DNA from 4 places in the Shewanella sp. GutCb genome. Region 3 is predicted to be linked to each of the others. Evidence: predicted binding sites of a transcription regulator. Region 3 holds the regulator's gene; each other region holds the start of a gene.

Region 1 (4,894 bases), on a different contig from region 3:
ATACTGCAATATGTTACTAAAAACACAAAGTGTGAGCAACAACACGTTTACAAGTTGATCTAACGCAAGTTTTAAGGAGGATACCCCTAATGGGGTATGTTTTTGTTAGGTGCAAGAGGCTAAATTCACCTTGGAATAGGTGGGACTATACTATAAATATTATAAAGTAAAATGGAGATGAGATGGTGAGAACATTAACTAAAAAGGCTTTTGCACTGAGTGCAATGGTTGCTGCAAGTTTAATTGCTGGTAGCGCATTCGCAAGTGACAAAACTGAACCACGTAACGAAGTGTACAAAGATAAGTTCAAGAATCAATATGAAACTTGGCATGAAACTTCAGAAAGTAAAGAAGTTGTTGATATGCTTGAGCAGGTTCCAAGTTTAGTTGTGCTTTGGGCTGGTTATGGTTTTGCTAAAGATTATAACGCTCCACGTGGTCACATGTATGTAATCACTGACTTAAGAAACACCTTACGTACCGGTGCCCCTAAGTCTGCTGAAGACGGTCCAATGCCAATGGCATGTTGGTCTTGTAAGAGCCCAGATGTACCTCGCATGATCGAAGAGCAAGGTGAAGACGGATATTTTGCGGGTAAATGGTCTAAAGGCGGTCCAGAAATTGTTAACGCTCTTGGCTGTGCTGATTGTCACGTAAAAGGTTCTTCTAAGTTACGTATGTCTCGTCCATTTGCTGAACGCGCAATGGAAACATTGGGCACACCATTTGATAAAGCGTCTAAGAAAGACAAGCAATCAATGGTTTGTGGTCAGTGTCACGTTGAGTACTACTTCGAGAAGACCAAAGATAAGAAAGGCTTTGTTAAATTCCCTTGGGATAACGGTACAACAGTTGAACAGATGGAAGTCTACTATGACAACATCGAGTTCTCTGACTGGACTCACGCTGTTTCTAAGACTCCAATGCTTAAAGCACAGCACCCAGGTTATGAAACTTGGCAGCTAGGTGTTCACGGTAAGAACAACGTAAGTTGTACTGACTGTCACATGCCTAAAGTGAAAAGCGAAAAAGGTCGTAAGTTTACTGACCATAAAGTAGGTAACCCATTCGATCGCTTTGAAGAAACTTGTGGTAGTTGTCACGAGCAAAGCAAAGAGTTCATGGTTAACTTAACTGAAGATCGTAAGCATAAAGTTGCTGATCTTAAAGCACGTGCTGAAGCTCAGCTAGTGAAAGCTCACTTCGAAGCAAAAGCTGCTTGGGATGCGGGTGCAACTGAAACTGAAATGAAGCCTATCCTTATGGATATCCGTCATTCACAGTGGCGCTGGGACTATGCAACTGCATCACACGGTGTTGCTGCTCACGCAGCTGATGAAGCACTTCGTGTACTAGGTACTGCGGTAGACAAAGCGGCTGATGCTCGTATCAAGCTAGCTCAACTACTTGCTGTTAAAGGTGTTAAGCAACCAATTGTTTACCCTGACACTTCAACCAAAGCTAAAGCACAAGCTGCTCTAGGTATGGATATGAAGAAGATGAATGCTGATAAAGCTGAATTCAAGAAAACTTTAGTACCACAGTGGGAAGCTGAAGCTGAAAAGCGCGAAGCAACTTACAAGTAAGTCTATTGTTTCTACCTAGCTCTATATAGAAAAGCCCTCGTTGATGAGGGCTTTTTTTTGCTCTAAATTAACTCGTTTGACCTTAATGTCGGTCTACTTAATCAGTGCCAGTAAGGCCTTAAACCTTTCCCCTATCGCTTCATGTTGCAGTTCAAACAGCAATGACTCTACATTGGTTTGTAATGCACCATGGGCTTGCATCATCTCTATTCCGAGTTTTTTATTAACAGGATCTCGCGAAGACATTGCATCTACAACGAGGTAAGTCGGGTAAGCATTATCTAATAGGTCCATGCAGGTTTGGTACACGCAAACATGGGTTTCTATGCCTGCGACAAGGATATTTTTTTGCCCCATTGCTGACAATTTCGCCCTGAACTTTGGACATTGCCAGCCGCTAAAATGTTGTTTTGCAATTGGCTCCGTGGTTTTGATTAGCTCTGTGGCTAATACATCACTAGTGGCACCCAATTTATCGGGTAGTTGCTCGAGCCATAGGATCGGAATGTCGAATAACTGAATGCCTTTAATTAATAGCGCTAATTTATGGTGTAACTCTTCACTTTGATGCATGACTCGTGCGAGTTGCCCTTGCACGTCAACAATGACTAATACGCAATCTTCTGGCTTCAACATTTTAATGTTCCTAGTACTTGTTGCAAAGGTTACTAGTACACCTCAAAAGTCGCTTTTAACCAATAGGCGATAAGTCTAAGCTGCGACATCTTTGCCTTATGAGCGTGCAGTTATTGAATAACTGCACTTTTTTGGTGCGTTTATATTCATTTTTCAATGCCTGGTTTGTTCTATCTCCTTGTTTTTATGGCGTTTGATTTGTTGGCCTAATGCTTGAAGAGTCTTTGTTAGAATTAAAAATAGTCTTCAAGGAGATCGCCATGAAATTGGTCAGTGCCATTATTAAGCCATTTAAGTTAGATGATGTAAGAGAAGCTATCGCCAATGTAGGCATTGAGGGGATGACGGTGACTGAAGTAAAAGGCTTTGGTCGTCAAAAAGGCCATACCGAACTTTATCGAGGTGCTGAGTATCAGGTTGATTTCTTACCTAAGGTGAAGCTTGAAATTGCGACTAAAGCTGAAAACGTGGAGATGCTAGTTGAGGCGATAACGAGTGCTGCGCGTACAGGTAAAATTGGTGATGGCAAGATATTTGTTACCAACCTAGAACAAGCAACCAGAATACGAACTGGTGAACTCGACAACGAAGCACTTTAAAGGGGGATTGGACAAATGGATGAATTAACCAAACTAGGATTAACGGTCACTGAGCTTCGCTTTGCCCTTGATACGTTTTATTTTCTTATCTCTGGTGCGCTAGTGATGTGGATGGCCGCCGGATTTGCGATGTTAGAAGCAGGCCTCGTTCGTTCAAAAAATACCACTGAAATTTTAACTAAAAACGTCTGCTTGTATTCAATAGCCTGTGTCATGTATCTAATCGTTGGTTACAACATTATGTACGTTGATAATGCTGAAGGTGGTTGGTTACCCTCGCTGGGGTCATTGATTGGATCACAAGCTGATGGAGCAGATCATGCGCTTGAGTCCGACTTCTTTTTCCAAGTGGTGTTCGTTGCAACGGCAATGTCGATTGTGTCTGGTGCCGTTGCTGAACGGATGAAGTTATGGGCATTTTTGGCATTTTCAGTGTTTATGACGGCGGTGATATACCCTGTTGAGGGTTACTGGACCTGGGGTGGTGGATTCTTATCTGAAGCTGGCTTTGTTGACTTTGCGGGCAGCGGTATTGTACATATGGCCGGTGCTGCAGCGGCAGTTTCTGGGGTGCTATTGTTAGGTGCAAGAAAGGGAAAATATGGCGCTAACGGACAAGTAAACCCGATCCCGGGTTCTAACTTACCGATGGCGACATTGGGTATGTTCATCTTGTGGATGGGTTGGTTTGGTTTTAACGGTGGTTCACAGCTTTTAGTCTCGGATGTTGAAAATGCTAGCGCGGTGGCCAAAATATTTGTTAATACCAACTCTGCTGCGGCGTTTGGTGCGCTTTCTGCTTTGATTGTATGTCGATTGGTTTGGGGTAAAGCCGATTTAACTATGATCTTAAATGGGGCATTAGCAGGGCTTGTGGCGATTACCGCTGACCCTTTATCACCTTCTTTAGCGATGGCAGGTGTGATTGGTCTTGTGGCTGGCGGCGTGGTTATATTCTCGATTGTTGCATTTGACCGAATCAAAATTGATGATCCCGTTGGGGCAATCTCTGTCCATGGTGTGGCCGGACTCCTCGGGTTAATATTGGTGCCAGTGTCTAATGCCGATGCGTCTTTTGGCACTCAACTTTATGGTGCTGCAGTGATATTTGGTTGGGTATTTGCGGCCTCTTCAGTTGTTTGGTTTGGACTCAAAGTGACGATGGGGATCCGCGTGACAGAAGAGGAAGAATATAACGGCATGGATGCATCAGATTGCGGCATTGATGCGTATCCTGAATTTGTCTCAGTGAAAAGTGCTAACTAATGCAGTGACGATATTGCTAACAAGCAGGGCTTATGCCCTGCTTTTTTATTTGAGAGAAGCATTAACACCTCTAAGCTATTTCATGATCTGCGGCTAATGTTCTGCTAATAATGGTTTGGGATTAATGTCTGAGACTTAATGGAATTGGGCTGGTTAACGGTATACGATGAGCTAATACTGGCTTCTACTATTATTGGGTCGTTATCGGATGAATAAAGTGTTCAACATTAGTCTATTGCTACTATTTACCACCAGTTTACCCGCGGTTGCTGGACAGGTTGTAGTGCGTAAATCTAGCGAGCCATTTGATGCGTTTGCAGTGCGCGATCAAGTGTTGGCTGACCATGAGTGGCAAGAAGCGCTCAGGTTTCAACAGCAAATAAAAATCTTACAAGCACTGCCTATGGGCTGCTTGCCTGTTGCTATTCCTTATCGCCATTTCACTTGTAGTGGCCAGTTCTACAGGCCTTATGAATATCAAAATAAACAGCTCTACATTGAAATAGAACCGCCGCAGGCGGTTACCCCCTAAGCTTGCTAGGGCAGTTGATTGCTTTACTGAATGAGTCGTACTTTTGATTTACGCTTTGTAACGTTTTTTGCCGAACGGACTCGTTTTTCCAACTATGCTTAAAGGTATGATTTTTTGCGTTGAGAGCGTTATGAAATTCATTTCTTTAGCACTATTGTTCTCCCTGCTCATTTTACTGCAAGGTTGCAGTTCGACCCATGAGTCAAGCCATCAATATGCGCTTGAAAGCTATTATCATGATGAGCATTTTACGCGAGTGAACGATCTTCCTGCTG
Region 2 (4,894 bases), on a different contig from region 3:
AGCTGCGACGCAGACGACGGTACAAAGTAACGCGGCAGCAACGTCGACTCCGACAACGGGTAATCCGTTTTTAGACAGTTTGCGTTTGCCTGCAGAAAATTCAATACCTGAAGCCAATAGTCAGGACTTATCGCAAGAAGATTTCTTCTCGCTGTTGAGTCAACAGTTGTCGATGCAAGATCCGTTTAAGCCAGTCGACAATGATCAAATGATCCAACAGATGGCATCGTTCTCGACCGTTGACGGTATTAGCAAGCTTAACGAAGAGATTGTTAACCTCAATGCGCTAACGACATCAAGCCAAGCCTTGCAAGCGTCAGGTCTGGTTGGGCAAAAAGTACTTATCCCATCGGATACCGGCTATATCTCAGCTGAAGAGCCGGTCATAAAGGGGGTCGTCAGTACGCCTGAAACGATTAAAGACTTAACCGTTCGCGTCGAAGATGAATCTGGTCAGCTGATATCTACTTTTCAAGTGGATGGCAGTGCGGGCGGCAACGTTGAGGTGACTTGGGACGGTATGGGTAAAAATGGCGAGCCTGTTGCTGAAGGGAGTTACACCCTAAAAGTCACGGGTAAAGTTGATGGCAAGAGTGAAGAATTACCCGTTTCAACTTACGCTCACGTCACGAGCGTGTCGTTAGGGACAGCAGCTACCGGCGCTATTTTGAATTTGCGCGGCGTTGGCGGTATTAAGATTAGTGATGTATTAGCGGTGTCAGAATCGTAAACGCACGACAGATATTAATAAGAGAGGCAGATAAACCTCTCCTAAAACGAATTGAACAAGGATAGAGGTGAACTATGTCATTTAACATTGCTCTGAGCGGTATATCTGCTGCGCAAAAAGATCTCAATACAACCGCAAACAATATCGCTAACGTTAACACCACTGGTTTTAAAGAATCACGCGCTGAGTTTGCCGATGTTTACGCGACCTCTATTTTTGCTAATAGCAAAACAACCGTCGGTGGCGGTGTTGCAACCAGCCAGGTGGCGCAGCAGTTCCAGCAAGGTAGCTTACAATTTACCAATAACTCACTTGATATGGCGATTAACGGCGGTGGTTTCTTCGTCACTTCATCAGAAGTGGGCTCGCAGGATCATTCATTTACTCGTGCGGGTGCGTTTAAGTTTGACTCAAACAACTACATGGTTGATTCAGCAGGTAACTTTCTGCAAACCTTCCCGGTTGATAAAGATGGCAACTCAACATCAGTGAGTTTGACCACCACGCAGCCAGTCAAAATTCCGGATACGGCAGGTAGCCCAGTAAAAACTGAAAATATCGGTATGCAGATGAACTTGAATGCGGGAGATAAGACATTTAGTCCAGCAGATTTCAACCCCGATGACCCTGATACATTCAACAATTCAACGTCGGTCACCATGTATGATTCATTAGGTGAGCCACATGTTATGACAAGCTATTTTGTTCGCCCACCCAATGCGGCGCACACCGGTGAAAGTAACTGGGTTGCATTTTACGCAGTTGATGGCAAAAAAGTGAATGTCGACCCTGCTGCAGGCACTTATAATGTCGATACTAGTGGTGATGGTACGATAGATGGCACGGCAGATGCTGAAACGAAGGCTGATGCGGCTGGCAATACTTGGAAAGGCGCAGCAATCTCTTTTAACGATACGGGTGGATATGAGGGGAGTGATCCTGCAACCATTAAGACTGAAGCCCTCGGAGTTGGCGGCGCCAATATTCTCGGCGCTGGCGCTGATGGTACGCAAACATTAAACCTTAAGTTTAATCAACCGACTCAATATGCATCACCATTTGAAGTGACGGAATTAACCCAAGACGGTACTACAGTCGGTCGTTTAACTAACGTTGAAGTAGGGGCCGATGGCCTGGTCAACGCCAGTTATAGTAATGGTTCAACAGTGCCATTGGCACGGGTAGCATTAGTCCGCTTTGCCAACGAGCAAGGTTTATCACAAGCGGGTAATACCTCTTGGAAAGCGAGCATTGATTCTGGGCCAGCATTAGCGGGTGAGGCAAACAGTGGCACTTTTGGTGGCATTCGTTCTTCAGCACTAGAGCAATCTAACGTGGATTTGACCACCGAGTTGGTTGACCTTATCTCTGCTCAACGTAACTTCCAAGCTAACTCAAGAACGCTGGAAGTCAACAATACGCTACAACAAACCATACTGCAGATCCGATAATCATTAAGGTCTGTTAACGCGGTTTTTAGCCGCGTTATACGTTTACACGTTGCCGCCACGGCAACGTGTTTCCTCTTTTAGTCCCATTGTTTATATTCTTGCTGCAACTCCCTCTTTTTATATCCAATTGCAACACTTACATTTCTGGCACGATGCTTGCTATCTAATACGTTAGACGGAAGTTTGACGGAGCGTTAAGTGGACAAGTTACTCTATGTCGCCATGAGCGGCGCGAAACAGAATATGAATGCGTTGGCTATCAGTGCCAACAATTTGGCAAACGCCAGTACTGACGGATTTAAATCGGATTTCGCTCAGGCGCGTTCGATGCAAGCCTTTGGTGAAGGTTTGCCAACGCGCGTGTTCGCCATGACCGAAAACCCGTCAGCTGACTTTGCCAGTGGTCCGATGAAAACCACCGGTAGAAATCTAGATATTGCCGTAAAAGGTGATGGCTGGATTGCGGTTCAAGCCGCAGATGGTAGCGAAGCATACACTCGTTCAGGTAGCTTAAGCTTCGATACCACTGGCGTTTTACGCAATGATAGAGGCACGGCTGTGATGGGTGACAATGGCCCCATCGTGTTGCCACTGCCTATCGAAAAAATTGAAATATCGCAAGATGGCATTATCTCTGTCCGTCCATCGGGTGCCACCGCTGAGGTTATTGAAGAGGTGGGCCGTATTAAGTTGGTCAAGCCTGGTAATGAAAATATGATGCGTGGCCAAGATGGTTTATTCCGTCAAATATCGGGTCAAGTCGCCGCCGCAGATCCTAGCGTTGGGTTACTTAGCGGTGCTGTTGAAGGCAGCAACGTTAATGCAGTACATGAAATGGTATCGATGATTGACATACAACGTCAGTTTGAGATGCAGGTCAAGATGATGAAGACAGCAGAAGAAATCGATAAAGCTTCCGCCTCATTAATGCGCATAAGCTAGGAGAAAGACTATGCATCCCGCTTTATGGATAAGTAAGACTGGTTTAGACGCTCAGCAAACTGACATTGCTGTAATTTCAAACAACGTGGCCAACGCCAGCACCATTGGTTTTAAAAAGAGCCGTGCCGTTTTTGAAGATCTGCTCTATCAAAACGTGAATCAAGCGGGTGGTATTAGTGCGTCAAATACCAAATTGCCCAATGGTTTGAACATCGGCGCCGGTACTAAAGTGGTGGCGACTCAAAAAGTCTTTACCCAAGGCAACATGCTGACGACCGATAACTCGTTAGACTTGATGGTCGAAGGTCCTGGTTTTTTCGAAGTGCAGATGCCAGACGGCACTGCGGCTTATACTCGCACCGGTCAATTTAGCTTGGATGACACAGGACAAATTGTAACGCCAGGTTCGGGTTATGTGGTGCAACCTGCCATTACCATCCCTGATGATGCCAGCAGTATTACGGTATCGGCTGAAGGCGAAGTGTCGGTTAAAACCCCTGGTAATGCTGAAAACCAAGTGGTTGGCCAGCTTTCAATGTCTGACTTTATTAACCCTGCAGGCCTGGATCCTATGGGGCAAAACCTTTATATGGAAACCGGAGCCAGCGGCACGCCTATCCAAGGTACGGCATCCCTTGATGGGATGGGCGCTATTCGCCAAGGCGCATTAGAAACCTCAAACGTTAACGTAACAGAAGAGCTGGTGAACCTGATTGAAAGTCAGCGGATCTACGAGATGAACTCCAAGGTTATCTCTGCGGTTGATCAGATGTTGTCGTACGTGAACCAGAATTTGTAAGCGTAAAATCAGTTTAAGTGGCTTATTCGCCACTGTTAATTTCAACGTATATGGCACTCAATATGCCTTAAATGTGAAGAGAGTTTTTGTATGAGTCGTTACTGGATGTTAATCGTTATTGCTGCGCTTTCAGGTTGTAGTTCAACCAATGGAAAGCCGATTGCTGACGATCCGTATTACGCACCGGTTTACCCTGAAGCGCCGCCAACAAAAATTGCCGCAACCGGGTCTATGTATCAAGACAGCCAAGCCTCAAGCCTTTATTCAGACATTAAGGCATTGAAAGTGGGCGATATTATTACCGTAATACTGATGGAATCGACTCAAGCTAAAAAGAGTGCCAATAACGAAATTAAAAAAGGTACTGATCTGTCTCTTGACCCGATTTATGCCGGCGGCGGTAACGTTACCATCGGGGGTAAACCCATCGATTTACGTTATAAAGACAGCATGAACACTAAGCGAGAATCAGACGCTGACCAAAGCAACAGCTTGTCGGGCAGTATTTCTGCAAACGTGATGAAAGTACTCAATAACGGCAACTTAGTTATTCGTGGTGAGAAGTGGATAAGCATTAATAACGGCGATGAGTTTGTGCGTATTACTGGCATTGTGCGTGCACAAGACATTCGTCCTGATAACACTATCGACTCGCCGCGAGTGGCAAATGCGCGTATCCAATACAGCGGAACGGGTACGTTTGCCGAAGTACAAAAAGTGGGATGGCTCAGTTCATTCTTTATGGGGAGCTGGTGGCCATTTTAGGTCGTCATTGATAACTCATAACAACAATAATAAGCCAAGGTGCCGCGCGGACTGCGACATTTAACCGCCTGTGAGGGCAGCTGTGGAGCGGCAATAAGCTCGCTTACATTAGCTAAGGACTTTTCATGATGAAAATAAAACTGGCATTACTTTGTGCGATATTAGTGATTGCCTCACCGGTACAGGCGCAGCGCATTAAAGATATAG
Region 3 (4,894 bases):
CCCAATGTGGATTTGGAAGAAATCGAACGTCAAACATAAAATCAGCTTCAGTTGGCATGCCATGTTTAAACCCAAAAGACTCAAACTTGATCATCAGCTCTTTATCGACGTTGCCTAATAAGATCTCACGTACTTGGTCATTGAGATCGTAAATATTGAGGGTAGAAGTATCAATATAATGGTCAACGATCTTAGCGAGCGGTTCCAACTGGCGCCCTTCAAGCTGAATTGCTTCTTTTAATGAAATGTTTGCATGAGACAAAGGGTGCAGACGACGAGTTTCGTTGTAGCGCTTGAGGAGCACTTCATCGCTAGAGTTTAAAAAGAAGCTCAATAACTCCACGCCTTCTGGCAAATTGGTCAGATGCTTAATCCATTCGTTCTCTTTTTCTGGCATGTTGCGGATATCAACACTAATAGCGACTAACTCTGAGTTACCAGAAAGTTGTTCAAGCAGGGTGCCCATCATTGGCAATGGTAGATTATCGACACAATAATAGCCGAGATCTTCTAGCATTCTTAACAGTACTGATTTGCCTGAGCCGGAACGACCAGAGACTAGAACGAGTTTCATCTTTTCACTACCTAATAAAAGTTAGAATTAATGTTTTATAAATGTATACGGGGTGTACAAGATTATAGATTAACTTTTTTCTGGCTTAAAGCAATAGCTTAGGCTAGTTGGTAATAATAAATAATATTGCTGTAATAAATGCCTAGGTCGTTAAATCTTACTGCTTGTATATCGGTAATCTCTAGCGACTTACGGACTTGAGTCCGTCGAGATAGTTGCACTTTTAGGTTTGTTTTTACCGCAGTTTATACATTATTTTGGCGAGGTGGGACGATACGGAGGCAATGCAGTTTAATTATTCTCCACAAATAGCCTATAACACGGCAACAATAGCTTAGGAACACTGGTTTAAGTGTTTCTAAGCTATTCCTACAAGAGTGTGTAAGCGTTTCTCTTTGCTCATGTCTTGTACTTCTTGAACATCAAAAAATGCGTAAAAACTAAGCTCGACAGATCAGAGACCTCTCACTATTGAGTGATTAAGTCATATAACTCAGATTCACTCTTACTTTTTCTCAACTGCTTCACGATCGCTTTGTCGTTAAGCTTTTCTGCCATTGAAGACAGCGTCGCGAGATGTTGCTCACATTGATCTGCGGGCACTAACAGGGCAAATAATATATCAACCGGTTGCTTATCTATCGAGTCAAAAGATATCGGTGTTTCACATTTGATTAATATGCCCAATGGATGGTCAATATTAGCCAATCTCCCGTGAGGGATTGCTATACCGTTGCCTATACCTGTGCTACCCATTTTTTCGCGAGCCAACAGGCTTTCGAAAATCTCTTGTGAAGAAAGGGTAGGGTACTGGGCAGCGGCAATATCGCTGATGAGTTCCAGTACTTTTTTCTTACTGCCCGGAGTGGCACAGGTAGTGCATTCCGGCTGCAGGATGGTACATAGTTCCATCGTTAGTGTTTGGTCAGCTTCTCTTTGTGTTTAATAACCTGACGATCTAATTTGTCGATCAGGGAGTCGATTGCGGCGTACATGTCCGCATGTTCCGAAGTGGCAAAAACTTCACCTTTTTTCAGGTGAATTCGTGCTTCGGCAATCTGTTGCATTTTTTCAACATTCAATATGACGTGCACATTATTGATCTGATCGAAATGACGTTCAAGCTTTGTAAATTTTTCTTCAACATAACTGCGCAGTGACGCAGTGATTTCAATGTGATGCCCAGTAAGGTTAATTTGCATAGAAAGATTCCTCCAAGTGTCTAATTTTAGTTATAAACTCTTGCGTTGGTTTGAGGGCGGGATCATCATTGCTTCGCGGTATTTCGCGATGGTACGTCGAGCAACTTTAATCCCCTGTTCTGCCAACAGTTGCGCCATTTTGCTATCGCTTAATGGTTTCTGTTGGTTTTCAGCTGCGACTAACTTCTTAATAAACGCTCTAATTGCTGTTGATGAGCACTCTCCACCGTCGTCGGTTCCGACATGACTAGAGAAGAAATACTTTAACTCGAAAATACCTCTAGGGGTATGCATATACTTTTGTGTGGTCACCCTTGAGATAGTGGATTCATGCATCTCTACGGCTTCAGCAATGTCGTTGAGTACCATAGGTTTCATGGCTTCATCACCATATTCGAAAAATCCCTGTTGGAACTTCACAATACAGTTGGAGACTTTTAGGAGGGTCTCATTACGACTCTCAATGCTTTTAATAAACCATTTAGCTTCTTGTAAGTGACTACGAATAAATTGGCCATCTGCTTGATTTTTTTGGCTACGAGCCATCGAAGCATAGTGTTGATTGACGTTGATTTTTGGCATGTAGTCGGGGTTGAGTTCAACCACCCAACGGCCTTTCTTTTTTGTCACTGAAACGTCGGGGATCACATATTCGTCTTTACTTCGCGTGACTGCCAGGCCCGGTCTTGGGTTCAAGGTTTGAATAAGCGTGATAGCATCACGCAGGTCATCCTCTTTGAGCTTAGTCTTACGCATCAATTGCCTAAAATCACGTCCAGCAATCAAATCTAAGTAATCTTTAATGAGCAGGCGAGCATTGTCTATATGGGGTGTTGTTTCTGCATATTGAGCTAATTGGATAAGCAGACATTCACTGAGATCTCTGGCTGCGACGCCGATAGGGTCGAAATGCTGCACGCGTTTGAGTACGGCTTCCACTTCGTCTATCTCGATCTCTGGATCGCCCATTGCTTCAAGAATATCTTCACAATTCTGAGTAAGGTAACCTCGCTCATCAACCGCATCAATAATGGCGGTGGCAATCGCTAGGTCATTATCAGAAAAAGGCGTTAGATTTTTCTGCCATTCAAGATGTTCGTATAAACCTTCAGTGGTTTCGCCTTGGAATGGCATATCATCATCGCGCATTCCGCCGGAGCTTGAATTCGAAGACACGGTATAGACTTCATCCCAAGTAGTATCCATTGGGAGTTCATCTGGCATTGAATCTTGCGTTAATGCATCAGAGGTGTCTACCGCAGCGCTATCCTGCTGTGGATCAACATCTGTGTTACTGCTGTATTCATTGTCGCTATCCGACTCTGAATAGCTGTCAGAGTCACTGGTGGTTCTATCTTCGTTGCTGATAGGCTCGCCATCGGATTGCTCTTCATCTAATTCAAGCAGTGGATTAGAGTCTAATGCTTGCTGGATCTCTTGCTGCAGCTCTAAAGAGGACAATTGCAAAAGGCGAATAGCCTGCTGTAATTGTGGAGTCATAGTTAGCTGCTGACCCATTTTGAGCTGGAGTGACGCTTTCATCTTACCGCTATTCCCTACACTGTAATTAAACGTTGAAGCTCGGTGATTTGACGAAGAGAGCTTAAAGAGTCAACACTTTGATTGTATTCATATACTTAGCTAATGCTATACAATTAAACCCGCATACTGTGGGTTAACTATAGCCTGAATTGTTCACCTAAGTACACTGCTCGAACCTGCTGATTATCTAATATCTCGGCAGGTGTGCCTTCTGCAATCAAATTTCCGTGACTTACGATATAGGCATGTTCACAAACGTCCAATGTTTCACGCACATTGTGGTCTGTGATCAACACCCCTAAGCCACGGCTTTTTAACTGTTCAATAATCTTTTTAATATCGATAACCGATATTGGATCAACGCCGGCAAAAGGTTCATCGAGTAGAATAAACTTTGGGTTGGCTGCCAGTGCTCGAGCAATTTCAACTCTGCGGCGTTCACCACCTGATAACGCCATGCCTTGGCTATCGCGGATATGGGTGATGTGAAACTCTTCGAGTAGGTGTTCAAGTTGCTCTTCACGCTGCTCGTTATTGATATCTTTGCGAGTCTGTAATACTGCCATGATATTGTCACGCACTGAGAGCTTTCTAAAGATGCTTGCCTCTTGTGGCAAGTAGCCAATGCCTTTACGTGCTCGGAGATGCATTGGGTCTAAGGTTAAATCATCGTCATCGATTAAGATCTGACCCTTGTCGCTCTGAACTAAACCAACAACCATATAAAATGTTGTGGTTTTACCTGCACCATTAGGACCCAATAACCCAACAATTTGCCCTGTTTTGACCGTTAAACTCACATCTTGAACAACGGCTCGGCTCTTATAACTTTTCGCTAAATTGCGTACGGTCAGCGTTTTTTGGGTCATTGCTGTTCCTGCTTTTTAATGGGTGCGGCTGGGGTTTCAGGCGTCTCTTCTTGATAAGCTTCAGGCTGAATGATAGTGATCACGCGATCATTACCTTTACCTGTACTTTCTGCGACTAATTTTTGTAGTCCGATATTGTACTTGATGCGGTTACCCGTGACTTGGCTGCCCTCTTGCTCCAAGGTTGCATTACCTAACAAGGTTAAGGTTCTTGTTGCCAACTCATAACGGATCTCTTTCGCACTTGCCATCGCCGGGCGGCCATCTTCCATCATTTGGGTATATGTCGCAGGATTACCCGTAGCCACGAGTATTTTTCCTGAGCTCGCTTCTTTAGAGAACACCCGTAATTCATCAGCCTTCATTTTAATTGAACCCTGAGTTACTTCTACAGGACCAAAAAAGATCACCTGATTATTTTTTATATCAGCTTCTTGGCTGGCAGCAGCAATTTTAACTTCTTGCTTTAAGTCATCGACTTGCGCGTAGCTACTAATGCTAAGCAGACACAACAGACCTGCAAGTATTGATTGATTGTATTTCATAACTTCCTTCTACTCCGCTATTGGGTTGCTAGCATGAGTGAGTATATTTGTTTTTTGAATCGCTTACTTAACATCGTAGATCCCTTCGACTTGACTGATCAACTTTACACTTTGGGCGTTAAGATCAGCATAAAGGCCTGTTCCCTGAATCACAAACTCATT
Region 4 (4,894 bases), on a different contig from region 3:
GACGTGGTTGCCCCATCTCATCGAGAATGTCGTTGGCTAACGCCAGTTCACCCTTCAGCATTTGAGTTAGTGTAGGCGCTGTAGCATCAGTGTTAAGGATCAAGATTTGACGAGCGCCCCAGGCAAGAGACGACATCCAGTGATCAACACTAGCGACTGTTATCTCTTCCAATTCAACAGGGATAATATCGCCCGCTAATTGGTCAGTGACCAGTTCTGCACCTTTACCAATATCATGGAACAACACGACAGGTGCTATTTGCGCTTTCGAGCGAAAACGAGTCACCAGTTGATTCAGATAGGTATGCATAGATTGCGGAGTCGGAAGGTCATAACTAATCGCGCCTGTTGGGCACGCATTCGTACAACTACCCGCACCGTGGCAGAGGTATGGATCGATTTCGATTTTTTTCTCAACACTGGCAATCGCATCTGCGGGGCAGAAATTCAAGCAACGAGTACAACCTTCATTACCATTACGATTATGTGCGCAGATGTCGCTATTAACTTTGATATAACGCGGCTTGTCGAACTCGCCGATTAGATCGGGTAACTGCTCAATTGCTTCAGCTAGTTTGACTTGATCTTGGCCAACATAAAAATAGCCAGGCGGTAGCATTTCAAGGTTAATACAAGGACTCATGCTCAAATCAAGAATCAAGTCGAAATGCGCTTTACGAATAGCAACAACACTTAAATCCGCACTACCCTCTTCATGTTCAACTTTAACTTGGAATTGACCAAGGAAACCTTTTATCTCGATAAGCTTGTTGTAATAGCTCTCAACATCTTCAGCTGAAGTCATGACGAGCTCTAGATGTGCTTCGTCTTGGCTAGTGATGGCTTCGTTTGCCAAAATGGCACACTTACCCATGTGGGACAATTTGTCGGCTGCTAGACGCGCCAAGTCTTCTGGCCCGATAACGAGCACATTGCCCTCGGTGGTATAACTCACGGTCGGTGGGATTAGATTTTGAATAACCTGGGTCCCAGCAAGAACCTGTTGTCGAACCTCTTTGAGTCCAACTTGTGTTTCACGATTGCTCACATTGCGTTCCTGAACAGTTCTTTGGCTGCTTCTATACTTATAAGTTGCTGTTTATTTAATGCGTCTATCATTAACGCCAGCTTTACCCTAAGTACAGCAATTCACATACCAATATTGTGGAATTAAAAACACTCTATACTGACGTTAAACAACTTTGTTTGTTATGGCGTCTGGGTGCTCTGGTTCATTTTGGGCTAATTCGTCATCATCAACGTCCAAAATGTCCGATACCTGTTTAGTATCGCTAACAACTTCAGTTTCAACAGTATTTTCAGCGTCGGTCATCTCATCTGACTCAAGCTCTGAAACTGTTTCAATTTCGTTCTCCTCCTCATCATCTTTTTCTTCAACGACATGACGGAATACTTTCTTTGCCAATTCAGCCGATACTTCAGCCGACAACTTAGGTTGATTACTGTAGTCCAATGCATATTCAAGCAGCCCATCAATTTCACTAAAATGAGGCTGTTTCCAAAGGGCTTTTAGTGCAGCAGATTTAGCAGCAGGGTCTACGTTGGCGCCCATAAAGCTGGCAAAACTGCCACCAACTTCAATCTTTTCTGGATCTGGAAGGTCTTCCGCAGTGAGCAGTGCTTCTTCGCCAGACTCAATGACCTCAGCATCAGTACTTTCTGCTGTGGTTAACGTCTCTGACGGTGCGAGTTCAGCTGTTACCGATTGTTCCTCAACGGCTTCAGACACCTCTATATCAGCTTCCTGCTCTACTTTCTGTCGACGCAAGTTCCAACGTGACAGTAAACCACTCATGAGTTACCCGCTAAATGATTGGTACTTGGACCTTCATTCTTGCGTCGGTTAACATGTTTCGCGCGGCGATGAGCCTTGATTTCGACTTCACCATGACGAGTAATAAACGCTTCAATCCAACACGCGATAGCGGGTGGCATCAGAATATTAAGCACCGGGGTATCGCCTTCTAGGCAGCTTGCTGCAACATTTTGATCAGCTGATAGGGCTGCGGGGATCCAGTCACCGTCATGGTTTTCATCACAAACGATGTATAACATAGCGTTATCCATGTCGATATTGATACGGTAACTACCGCGTTCGTCTTTATGCAGTTCTAGCAAGACGAGAGTGGCACCTTCTGGTGCGGCGTGGGTAGCAGGAAGGATTTGATCGACTTCCCACTGTACTGAGGTCCATCTTCCGACTTGTGTCTCAATCTTTTTAAGAGAAACGTACATTGGCCATTGGCTTTCGGTATGTTGCATTCAGTCTCCGTCTTGCCTGAGATGGCTGCCTAAATGACAGACCAACTAAATAGATACTTATCTAACAAAGCAATTTATGTGCCACACAGTTTGGGCAAAATAGTTTGAACTGGATCAACTAATATCATCCAAGACTAGGACATTTTGTCCAAATAGCAATCTGCAATAGGACATAAAAGGGCGACTGATAGCTAATAAATGTGATCTGCCACTAACTTTATCTCTTATAAAGTTAGGTACAGATATTGCTTAGTATTAGACGCATTTAATTCTCTTAACTGATGATGGGCTATATGACAGCAAACAAGAGCAACCCAACTTTAATCAAAACTAACACCGAAGTCCCCCTGACAATTGCAGTGACAGCAATTAATGAGAAGGGCGAAAAAGTGGATAAATTTATTGCTTGCGAACGCCCACTCACTGTTTATTTAAACTGGCGTCCGATAGTAACCTTGATGACATTAGGTGCCAGAGCAGAAGCTCTTGCGTTAGGTTATCTCAAGAATCAGGGCTTTATTTCTGACCTGAGCAAGCTCGAATCTGTCATTGTCGATTGGGATGTGAGCTCAGCCGCGATTATTACCAGTGAGACAATCGAAGATTTAGATGAAAAACTATCGGAGAAAACAGTCACTTCAGGTTGTGGCCAAGGGACGGTATACGGCAGTTTTATGGCTGGCCTCGATGACATCAATCTGACAACACCACAAATTAAACAAAGTACAATTTATAGCTTACTTAATAATATAAGTGCCTATAACGAAACTTATAAGAATGCCGGCGCCGTGCACGGTTGCGGTTTATGCCAAGGCGACCAGATAAAAGGTTTTGTTGAAGATGTCGGTCGTCACAACGCGGTGGATACACTTGCTGGTGAAATGTGGCTTAATCATGATTTCGGACACAACAAATTATTTTATACCACTGGGCGCTTAACCTCAGAAATGGTGATTAAAGTTGCCAAGATGGGCATACCCGTTCTGCTTTCTCGAAGTGGCGCCACGCAAATGGGGTTAGAGTTAGCGCAACAAATGGGGATTACTATGATAGCTCGCGCTAAAGGTCGCCACTTTTTAGTTTATAATGGTGCTGAAAACATTGAATTTGATGCTATTTAACCTGCCAAATGATGACCAAACGATTTTGCGCCACAAGGACAGAAAATGACTGAGCCAACAGAACTGATCTACATGAGTGCTAGACAGGTCTCGGAGTATCTTGATCTCAATGAGAAAAAAGTCTACTCAATGGCGAATGATCGTATTCTCCCTGCGACTAAAATTACTGGTAAATGGCTCTTTCCTAAAATATTAATTGACCGTTGGATTATGGACTCTTGCCACAGCGGTATGCTATCAGATCGTATGCATATCACTGGCAGTGATGACCCTTTACTGTCGATGTTGGTCGCTCGCATGATGTCGCAGGTCGGTAAAAGTGAGCTCATCAGTTATAGCTCCACGGGCTCCCGTCTGGGGCTAGATCTATTATCTCGTGGTTATGCTGATGTATGTACTTTACATTGGGGCAGCGTTGAAGAGCGTGCAATCCGTCACCCTGCTTTACTGCAAGGTTACGCAAACCACCAGCAATGGGTGATGGTGCATGGTTATACCCGTAAACAAGGCTTAATGATGCGCCCCGATATGCATCACCGTTGCCAAGAACTGGACAAAATATCCCAACAGTCTTGGCGCTGGGTTGCACGTCAGGCTGGTGCTGGCAGTCAACAGCACTTAGAGCAATGGTTAATGAAGCAAGGCGCTGCGTTTGAGCAATTAAACTCAAGTTTAGTGGCACAAAGCGAGCGAGAACTTGCGGGTTATATTGCCAGAAGTGATGCGGATATCGGTTTCGGTTGTCAATCTGTAGCACTTGAAAGTGGTTTAAGCTTTGTGCCATTGGTAACAGAGTCTTTTGATTTTGTTATGCCACAAGGCATTTACTTCAGACGTCAGCTGCAACGTTTATTCAATTTACTGGCCGAGCCACAAACAAAGCAATTAGCAGCAACACTCGGTGGGTATGACTTAACGGATTGTGGCAAACTCCTTTGGAATGGACAATAAGCCCACTGTCAAAATGGTTTACAGGGTGTGCCCTGGTGAAACACCATTTGCCAAACCTCTTGGTGGTTACGCCAAATAGAGCTTCGCATAGAAAAGCTGGTGATGTTATTACCAGCTTTTTTTAGCTTAGCGCGATAAAAGACCTGACATAACCCAGCTTTGAGCTCTCGCACTTCAAAATGGCTGGTTTCAATATACGGGGCGCGTTCATCCGGTAATCGAGCGAGTACTTCCGCTTTACCAAAACGACAACCCGTTGCGGTAAACTCCATAAAGTCATCACTAATTAGACGTTCTAGCTCCCCCCGAGATGCTCTCACCTCAGGCTTCTGCAGATATAGCTCCAACTGTATGAGTAGATGTTCTAACTTGAAATTCACCACTAAACCCAACTAACTCAACCACATTGCTATCAGTCTAGGCTAAGTTTTGAAATAATTGAAATAGTTCAGCCGGTTATTTCGAACTTTAAATACACACCGGTAAGAAAGCGCATTAATAGCTTAAAGTTGATCCCGATATTGCTGCCATAACTGTTG

The links. Region 3 encodes sigma-54, which starts transcription at its own class of promoters, with help from an activator protein. Its sites were predicted from a motif close to GTTGGCACGNNNNTNGNNT; they were not measured.
Region 1: the regulator sigma-54 is predicted to act here: its motif matches at 2,423-2,441, upstream of CXF86_RS03340 (P-II family nitrogen regulator).
Region 2: the regulator sigma-54 is predicted to act here: its motif matches at 2,325-2,343, upstream of flgF (flagellar basal-body rod protein FlgF).
Region 4: the regulator sigma-54 is predicted to act here: its motif matches at 2,516-2,534, upstream of CXF86_RS21195 (formate dehydrogenase accessory sulfurtransferase FdhD).

Annotation. Positions count from the first base shown of each region.
Region 1 covers NZ_PJBL01000003.1:17,580-22,473, reverse strand. Annotated here, with positions in the region: gene nrfA (ammonia-forming nitrite reductase cytochrome c552 subunit) at 183-1,586, shown strand; gene CXF86_RS03345 (isochorismatase family protein) at 1,680-2,222, opposite strand; gene CXF86_RS03340 (P-II family nitrogen regulator) at 2,483-2,821, shown strand; gene CXF86_RS03335 (ammonium transporter) at 2,837-4,087, shown strand; gene CXF86_RS03330 (hypothetical protein) at 4,296-4,619, shown strand; gene CXF86_RS03325 (tetratricopeptide repeat protein) at 4,750-4,894, shown strand, end outside.
Region 2 covers NZ_PJBL01000004.1:64,201-69,094, reverse strand. Annotated here, with positions in the region: gene flgD (flagellar hook assembly protein FlgD) at 1-730, shown strand, start outside; gene flgE (flagellar hook protein FlgE) at 805-2,181, shown strand; gene flgF (flagellar basal-body rod protein FlgF) at 2,380-3,123, shown strand; gene flgG (flagellar basal-body rod protein FlgG) at 3,134-3,922, shown strand; gene flgH (flagellar basal body L-ring protein FlgH) at 4,013-4,687, shown strand; gene CXF86_RS05050 (flagellar basal body P-ring protein FlgI) at 4,816-4,894, shown strand, end outside.
Region 3 covers NZ_PJBL01000020.1:47,522-52,415, forward strand. Annotated here, with positions in the region: gene rapZ (RNase adapter RapZ) at 1-574, opposite strand, end outside; gene ptsN (PTS IIA-like nitrogen regulatory protein PtsN) at 1,043-1,486, opposite strand; gene hpf (ribosome hibernation promoting factor) at 1,489-1,776, opposite strand; gene CXF86_RS12065 (RNA polymerase factor sigma-54) at 1,807-3,318, opposite strand; gene lptB (LPS export ABC transporter ATP-binding protein) at 3,456-4,187, opposite strand; gene lptA (lipopolysaccharide transport periplasmic protein LptA) at 4,184-4,732, opposite strand; gene lptC (LPS export ABC transporter periplasmic protein LptC) at 4,796-4,894, opposite strand, start outside.
Region 4 covers NZ_PJBL01000105.1:238,477-243,370, forward strand. Annotated here, with positions in the region: gene CXF86_RS21180 (4Fe-4S binding protein) at 1-1,048, opposite strand, end outside; gene CXF86_RS21185 (DUF3306 domain-containing protein) at 1,193-1,816, opposite strand; gene CXF86_RS21190 (DUF3305 domain-containing protein) at 1,813-2,283, opposite strand; gene CXF86_RS21195 (formate dehydrogenase accessory sulfurtransferase FdhD) at 2,577-3,404, shown strand; gene CXF86_RS21200 (helix-turn-helix transcriptional regulator) at 3,450-4,355, shown strand; gene CXF86_RS21205 (nuclear transport factor 2 family protein) at 4,364-4,735, opposite strand; gene rlmF (23S rRNA (adenine(1618)-N(6))-methyltransferase RlmF) at 4,859-4,894, opposite strand, start outside.